One region of the Shewanella marisflavi genome, then DNA from elsewhere that is predicted to be linked to it. Evidence: riboswitches for the same ligand, from Rfam matches in the RefSeq annotation. Region 1 holds a riboswitch; the other holds the start of a gene.

Evidence for each region. A riboswitch is a leader RNA that binds a small molecule or an ion and turns the genes downstream of it on or off. The one in region 1 is predicted to bind cobalamin.
Region 2: it holds a riboswitch for cobalamin, as region 1 does, so the genes downstream of both, CFF01_RS04325 (TonB-dependent receptor) here and CFF01_RS03400 (ABC transporter ATP-binding protein) in region 1, are expected to answer to the same signal.

Annotation. Positions count from the first base shown of each region.
Region 1 is NZ_CP022272.1:762,740-767,130, reverse strand. Features, by position in the region: gene cobT (nicotinate-nucleotide--dimethylbenzimidazole phosphoribosyltransferase) at 1-77, opposite strand, end outside; gene CFF01_RS03405 (FecCD family ABC transporter permease) at 134-1,168, opposite strand; gene CFF01_RS03400 (ABC transporter ATP-binding protein) at 1,155-2,000, opposite strand; cobalamin riboswitch at 2,204-2,384, opposite strand; gene CFF01_RS03395 (histidine phosphatase family protein) at 2,453-3,064, opposite strand; gene metH (methionine synthase) at 3,395-4,391, shown strand, end outside.
Region 2 is NZ_CP022272.1:974,408-978,798, forward strand. Features, by position in the region: gene CFF01_RS04315 (hypothetical protein) at 1-403, shown strand, start outside; gene CFF01_RS04320 (metal-dependent hydrolase family protein) at 600-1,916, shown strand; cobalamin riboswitch at 2,040-2,240, shown strand; gene CFF01_RS04325 (TonB-dependent receptor) at 2,339-4,297, shown strand.

The DNA.
Region 1 (4,391 bases):
AGCGGCTTGGTCTTGCTATCGATTCGCTGCTGGATCTTGGCATCAAATTCGCCACTGACTCCGACTATCTCAAACATACTGCTTAACCTCTATGATTGGCTGACAACACTGGCGCCCAATAGGGGACCTTTGCCTAACCACGGCGCTTACCGCCTAAAATAAACAAAAAGAACAGGCTACCGATCACCGCGGTAATAATGCCCACGGGTAGCTCCTGATAGCTGAGCAGGCACCTGGCCAGCACATCCACCCAGATCATAAACAGACCGCCCACCAAGGCCGTCAACATCAGGGCGAAGCGACCAGGTAACAGAAGGCGCACCATATGGGGCACCATCAGGCCGACAAAACCTATGCCGCCGCAGTTGGCCACCAGCACGGCGGTGATTAACGAGCAGAGCAGCAGACTGATCAGTCGCAGGCGCCGCACCTGGATCCCTAAGGTATGGGCCGTCTCATCTCCTGCCTTGATCGCCAAAATCTGCCGCTTGAGCAACAGCAAGATAGCCGTTGCGCCCAACACTAGGACCCAGGGCAACCAGAGCATCTGCCAGCTCGCCTTGGCAAAGCTGCCCAGGCTCCAAAACAGCACGGCGGCGGCCGACTGCGGCCCGGAGAAATAGAGCATCAGACTGGCCAGCGCCCCAAACAGAAAGGAGATCGCCACGCCGGAGAGCAGCATACGCTCTATCTGGGTGCTCAAGTTGGCGCCGCACAAGGCCAGCACCATAAGCACCGCCAGGCTGGCACCGATAAAGGCGCCGAGCGGCAAGCCGATACAGGCCAGGGCACCACCTGCGCCGCCCAGCAGGGTGATCACGACCACGGCGCCAAAGGAGGCACCCGAGGAGATACCAAACAGATAGGGGTCGGCCAAAGGGTTGCGGGTCACCGTCTGTAACACGGCGCCGGCGATGGCCAGACCGAAGCCAGCGATAAAAGCCAGCAAGATACGCGGCAGACGTAGCTCCAGCACGATCCTAGCTGTGACGCCGCCAGGATCGGCGCCGCTCAATTTAGCCAACAATAGCTCAAGCACCTCGAGCACGCCTATCTCGGCGGCGCCGAAGCTCACCGCCAAAATGGGCGTCACCAGCGTCAAGAGCGCCAGGCAGGCAAGCGCCAGTGAGCGCCTGGCGCTATGATCGCCACGGTTAAGGCTCAACATGATTTGCCTCCTGCTCACCGTGAGATTGGGCCTGCTCGCCGTAATAGCCATAGAAATAGTGGATCTGCGGATTACCATGCTGGGGATGAGGCGCCACCTGACAACAGACACCGAAGGTGTTGGCGATCTGGGCTTCACTCAGCACCTGCTTAGGCGTCCCCTGAGCCACGGCCCAGCCGCGATCGAGCAACAACAGCTTATCGCACATGGCACTGGCAAGATTCAGATCATGGATAGAGATCACCACTGTCACCCCAAGGGTCTTAAGCAACTCAAGGATCTGGATCTGATAACGGATATCCAGGTGATTAGTGGGCTCATCGAGGATCAATAGCTTAGGGCGCTGCACTATGGCGCGGGCGATCAGGGCGCGCTGCTTCTCACCGCCCGAGAGGGACTCGTATGCCTGCCCGGCGCGATCGCTTAAGCCCACTGTCTCCAAGGCGCGGCGCACCGCCTGCTTGTCGGCGGGGGTCGTCATCGAAAAGGCGCTCTTGTGAGGCGTCAGCCCAAGTGCCACCAGCTGCGCCGTGGTCATGTCGAAATGCTGCGGCGTATCTTGCAGCACTACGGCGACCTCACGGGCAAAGGCCCGGGCACTCAGGCTGGCGATGGGTTGGCCAAACAGCTTGATCTCGCCGCGACTCGGGGTAAGAAAACGATAGAGGCAGCGCAGCAGGCTGGACTTGCCGGCGCCATTGGGACCTATAATCCCCAGCATCTTACCCTCTGGCAGATCCAGCTTGACCCCAGAGAGGATGGCGCGCTCGCCGCAGCGCCAGCTGAGATCCCGCACCGACAGCGCCGGGCGCGCACAGGCGCCATCGCCGATGGCTGCACCAGCACCTGTGTCTGTACCTAAAATAGCACCGTCACTGGCGCCGAGAGACAGGAGTGATTCTGTTTGTGATGGCTGACTAGGGGCGCTCAAGGTCGCGCCCTCCGGGGAGCAGCGCCGAGGCGCCCTCGCCCTTGGGCCAAACTCGGCCCCGAGGTATTCTTCATCTATAGGCTCCCTCAAGTCACCCGCTTGAGATAGTAGTTAGAGAGTAGGCAGGTATCCTGACTCGTGGCGACCCGGGCGATAATACGACCTGGCAGCACACTCACAGTTGCGGGCACAGTTTGGGCTAACGGCACTTGGCCTTCCCCAATTCCCTATTAAGTCCGAGTTATTCCCTGTGGGATCTCGACACCTTACTCCCGGCGCAGGCGGTCCCTGCGCCCGGTTATTATGCGGTATTTCCGCCAAGAGACAAGGCGAAACACAAGTTAGTCCATGGCTTATTCGGCGTCATGCCAGTGCAATCGCCAGTAGCCTTCCCCCCCCTTGTCGCGGTAATGACTTATCTTAACCACGCTGGCGTAATCCAGGCTCAGCTGGGTGTAGAAGCCTACCGCTCGCTCTACCCCAAGGGCCTTGGCCATCAAGTGACGGATCACCCCGCCATGGGTGATCAACAGCAAAATCTCACCGCTATGCTGATGTACCAACTGCTCGACCATCTCGTCGATACGCTGCTCAAAGGCCGCCATGGTTTCAGCCTCAGGCAAGGGATTTTTCCAGGGGTCTTGCCAATAGGCGCTCAACTCAGCGCCATGCTCGGCGTGCAGCTCAGGAATGGGCTGACCATCCCAGCGGCCGAAATAGATCTCTTTTAAACCAGCATCTAACGCCACCTTGATCTGACTCTTGCTAGTCAAATGCTCGGCAAACACGCGGCAACGCTTAAGCGGCGAGCTGATCACCCTGTCTACCGGCTCCGGCAGCTTGGCAAAGGCGAGTTGCATCTGAGCAAAACCTATCTCTGTCAGGGGCAGATCGCTGTGCCCCCTCAGCAGGTTACCGCCTTCGCATTCGCCGTGTCGCATCAAATAGAGTGTCGTTTGCGTCATATCCGCAGCATTAAACCTTTTCAAGTTAAGTCGCTAGCAGCATACCCTTATGGCAATAAGCTTGGCAACGCCAGACAATTAACACATTGAAAAACTTTCAAATTAAATATCTTTGTCGGCCTTTCCATACAATGCAGTTTAAACAGGACGCAGCGGCGCAACTCTCGAATTTCATCCGGGTTTACGCTTATACTCATTTGACTTGCCCTGGGTATTATAAGTCGATTAGTATAGACGTCTATACGTTTATACATCCAAAACAAAAATAGTGCGTCGATGAGCTAGACGCAGTCAGTTTAGGCAATAGGTCAGTTGAAGTAGGTAAAAGTTATGGCGACCCCATCCCCTGTTCAAAACGTAAGACAGATTAACGACGCGATCCGCGAGCGACTCAATAACGAAATTTTGATCCTCGACGGCGCCATGGGCACCATGATCCAGAACCATAAACTGGAAGAAGCCGACTTTCGCGGCGCGCGCTTTGCCGATTGGCCCTGCGATCTTAAGGGCAACAACGACCTGTTGGTGCTGACTCAAGCTGAGCTGATTAAACAGATCCACAAGGATTACCTTGAGGCTGGCGCCGACATCATAGAAACCAACACCTTTAACGCTACCCGTGTGGCCATGGCCGACTATGAGATGCAGGAGCTGTCACGAGAGATCAACCTTGAGGGCGCTCGCCTCGCCCGCGCCGCCTGTGACGAGGTGACCCGCGCAACTGGTCGCCAATGCTATGTTGCCGGGGTACTGGGGCCCACCAACCGCACCTGCTCTATCAGCCCGGATGTCAACGATCCCGGCTATCGCAATATCCATTTCGACGAGCTAGTCAGCGCCTATATCGAGTCCATCGAGGCCCTGATAGAAGGCGGCGCCGACATCATCATGGTAGAAACCATCTTCGATACCCTCAACGCCAAGGCGGCGCTGTTTGCCATCGAAACGGTATTCGACCAGCTGGGCCAACGCCTGCCTATCATGATCTCAGGCACCATTACCGATGCCTCGGGCCGCACACTGACGGGCCAGACCACAGAGGCCTTCTATAACTCGCTGCGCCATGTGAAGCCACTTTCTATCGGCCTCAACTGCGCCCTGGGCCCACAAGAACTGCGTCCCTATGTGGAGGAGCTGTCGAAGATCGCCGAGTGTTATGTCTCCGCCCACCCCAACGCCGGCCTGCCCAACGAGTTTGGCGGGTACGACGAGACGCCAGAGGAGATGGCCGAGGTGATAGGCCCCTGGGCAGAAGAAGGTTTGCTCAACATTATCGGCGGCTGCTGCGGTACCACACCTGAGCATATCAAGGTGATCCGCGCGGCTG
Region 2 (4,391 bases), 210 kb from region 1:
AGAAGAGCTATTGGCCCATTGGTCTTCCCTCTATTGTGTGCAAGGATTTAAAGGGATGGCTGGCCGTATCGGTCCCGAAGATTTTCTTGATACTTTTGCCGAGCAATATCGCCATATCTGTGAGGGAGAGATGCAATATCAGAAGCTCGGGGCAAGCGATATTAGCGGCAAGGCAAGCTATAGTGCCATGCTGACCTGTGACAAGATGCCTCTGACGCATCGCGGTGAGGATGGGGTGAACAAGCCTATAGGTGAGATTGGCCACTACACAGTTATCGCCGGTGAGGAAGATCTGTTTCTGCTGCATCAATCGGCGCGGGGAGAAGCATTATTATCTCTCTCTACCTTGCCGACAATCGCGCCGCCAATAGAGCGCGTTGCCAATATGGCGAGTCTGCGTTAACGCCGCCGCAGATCTCTAGATTTGCGAATTCCCGATAACCCTGGTTTACCAGGGTTTCTTTTCTGGTTGTTTTTACAACAATTTGTTGTCATGTTATTGAGGTTTAAGCGTTCGCCTGAACGGTTAGCCAGTGATTCGCTGTGTCTGTTAACCGCCGGTGAGCATATTTTAGTCCAGAGATGATAAACGGGTCATAATGAAAAATAATAAGCTGCTTCCCCTTGCCGCCATGACGGCGATCTTTCTATCTCACTCCCTTAGCGCAGCGGAGGTCACAGTGATCCATGCCGGTATTTTACTGGCCGACCCCGCTGCCAAGCCTGCTTCTGAGCAAACCTTAGTGATCACCGACGGCAAGATAAGCCAAGTGGCCGCTGGGTATCAGAGTGTCGAGACTATTGCCCCAGGCGCACACTATGTCGATTTGAAGCAGGCTTTTGTAATGCCTGGCCTGATGGATATGCATGTGCATCTACAAGGCGAACTTGGGCCCAATAATGACAGTCAGCGACTGCGTATGTCTGATGCCGATGTGGCGATGCAGAGTGCCTATTTTGCTAAGAAGACGCTGATGGCGGGCTTTACGACGGTGCGGGATCTTGGTGCTAAGCCTGAGCAGATCTATGCCCTGCGTGATGCGATCGATAAGGGCTGGCTTGATGGGCCGCGTATTATCGCCTCGGGTGGAGTGTCGGTGACAGGCGGACATGGTGATGTGGATGGTATGAGCCCGGATCTCTTGGATAAGTTTACCACTAAGACGATTTGTGATGGTCCTTATGATTGCCGCCGTGCTACCCGACGTGCCATCAAGTTTGGCGCCGATGTTATCAAAATCACCTCCACCGGCGGCGTCTTGTCTGACACCAACACCGGCACCGGGCTGCAGATGAATGACGATGAGATTAAAGAGATTGTCGAGACAGCCCATGCCCTAGGACGCAAGGTGGCCAGCCATGCCCATGCAACTGAAGGGATCAATGCCGCTTTGCGCGCCGGGGTCGATAGCATAGAACATGGTAGCTATGCCGATAAGGAAAGCATTAAGCTACTGAAGAGAAATGGTGCCTTCTTAGTTCCTACCTTGTTGGCTGGCGATACCGTGGTGCATATGGCCGAAGAGTCCAACTTTATGTCGTCAGCGATAAAGCAAAAAGCGACCCGGGTGGGCGCCGATATGACAGCCAACTTTACCCGCGCCTATAAGGCGGGCGTTAAGATTGCCTATGGTACAGACAGCGGTGTGTCGGCTCACGGCATTAATGCCCGCGAGGCGGTGCTGATGAGTCAGGCGGGCATGAGTAATCAGGATGTGTTGATCTCGGCCACCATAAACGGCGCCGCGCTTATCAATATGTCAGATAGCTTGGGTACCCTGGCGGTAGGCAAGCAGGCTGACATTATTGCGACCCAGGGAAATCCCCTCGAAGATATCTCGGCCCTGCTGGATGTTGGCTTTGTGATGAAAGGGGGTAAGGTGGTCAAATCCGGGTTAGAGAGTCAGATGCAGTGATATTAGACATTTATACGTGTAGACGTCTATAATGCCCGCGCTTTGTCATCTATCTTGTTGGCGACATACCTGCGTTGTCGTGAGTCGGTCAGCTTGCGCGTTTAGGTCGACACAGAGCAACCAAATTTAGTCAACCTTATGTGGTGCCCTGGCCAAAATGGCGCAAGGGATAATCGGGAAGCCAGTGAAAATCTGGCACTGCCCCCGCAACGGTGAAAGGTGAGAGCTGGATGCGCTAGTGCGTTAACAATCCTTGCTCGTCGTTTAAACAGCTTGTTTAGACTTAGCCTCAGTCCGGAGACCGGCCCTTAAGGTGATTTTGAGATTTCGGTGGGCAGATCTCAAAATGCGACCCTGGCGGTTTTATGGACTGCGCCCAGTCGTGACACCTTGCCCTGTTTCCCTTTTAGGAGTTAAAGGAAATGGGTACACAACCTAGTAAAATCGCGTTACTACTTGGCGCATGTTTGGCTGGCAGTATGCCTGCTATGGCGGCAAACTCAGGCACCCCTGGGCCTGTGGATGAGACCATCACAGTTATTGGCCGCAGTGAAAACACCCCTATTAATATTGCGGCCAACGTCAATGTGATTGATGCAGCCGCCATTGAGCTCAGCGGCGCCACCAATCTCACCGACTTGCTGCGTGGACAGAGCGGTATTCAAGTTTCAGACTCAAATTCGGGCGCGGTCTTTGCCATGCGCGGTTTCGGTGCCGGTCAGGCTGCCAACAACACCTTGATTCTTATCGATGGCCGCCGTCTCAATAATATCGATATCGCTGCCCCCAGCATCAATGCTATTGGTCTCAATCAGGTAGAGCGAGTCGAGATCCTCTCAGGCAGTGCCGGTGTGCTCTATGGCGATCAGGCGGTCGGCGGGGTGATCAATATCGTCACTAAGGCGCCTAAAGATAACGGTGGTAGCGTGCAGGTCTCGGGCGGTAGCTTCGATACTTATGAAGCTAAGGCCGATGGCTCGGTAGCCATCAATGACAACTGGCGTCTCTATGGCGCGGCCAATTACCTTAAGAGTGATAACTACCGCAAGCACAATGCCAGCGAGACCAGCTCTGTGCTGGGACGCCTGCAATATGACGATGCGGCGCAGCAGTTCTTCGCCGAGGCGAGTCATTACGACAACCGTCGCGAGTTAGCTCCCGCGCTTACCGAAGCGCAGATTAAAGAAGACCCCAGGCAGGCGGGCGATCTGTTTGTCGATGCCTATCTGCACGAAATGACCACGGCGGCCCGCACCGGCTATCAGCGCCAGCTTAACGAGGCTTGGTCACTGGGCGCGGATCTTAATTATAGTGACACCCTGATAACCGGGCTCAGCACTTGGGCGACTAACCGCCGCGATACCCGCTCCTTGCTGGAGTTTAAACCTAAAGCTGTGGCCAATATCAAGACGGATAATGGCGAGCTCAAGCTGGTGACCGGCTTAGATCTGAGCCGAGGAGAGTCGGTATTTAGTAATGGCCGCAGTAATGTGCAGAAGCTGGCGAGCGCCTACTTGCAGGCGACAGTGCCGCTGACTGATACCTTCAGCTATGTGGTGGGTGGACGTTACGCCGAGGTGACCGATGAGCTGGTTGACGGCAAAGCCTATCCAAATGGGATCGATCTCGATCAGGATGCCCATGCCTTCGAGCTTGGCATCAACTATCGCCCTAACCAGCAGCAGCGCTTGTATCTGCGCGCCGATGATAACTTCCGCTTTGCCAAGGTGGATGAGCAGGCCTATACCCCGGCCAGCATTCAGGGACTCAAGCCACAGACGGGTCGTTCCTATGAAGCGGGCTGGGATCTGCTGCTTGAACATAACACGCTGCGTCTGAGTGCTTACCGCCTGGATCTGGAAGATGAGATCGTCTTCGACCCGAGCGCCGAGACGCCGATTGGTGGCAGTTTCCCGGGTGCCAATGTTAATGCCGATGCTTCGCGCCGTTATGGGGCAAGTGTCGATTGGGACTGGCAGGTGAGCAAAGCGGTGCAGCTTGGGCTTGAGTATAACTACATAGACGCCGAATTTACCGAAGGCGCCAATGAGGGCAAAGCGCTCTCTTGGGTGGCCAAAAACAGCGGCCGTGGTTATGTCAGTTTTGATGTTTATGCGCATCTACAGCTATTCGTCGAGGCGGTCTACACGGGCGAGCGCTATATGGAGGGTGACAATGCCAATCAAGGGGATAAGCTCGATGCCTATACCTTGGCGAACATCTCGGTGAATTATTCCCGCGATGCTTGGCTGGCTAGCCTGAGAGTGGATAACCTGTTGGATGAGGAGTATGTCAGCTCCGGCTATTTCAGCACTTGGGGAAGTGGTTTTTACCCTGGTACTGGCCGCTCGCTGCGTCTGACCGCCAGCTATCGTTTCTAAGCCTGCCTTGTTTAGGAGAGCCAGTCAGATCTGACTGGCTTTTTTATTACCAGCTGTTCATCATGGATGGCATATGAGTGATAAGGGAGCTAAA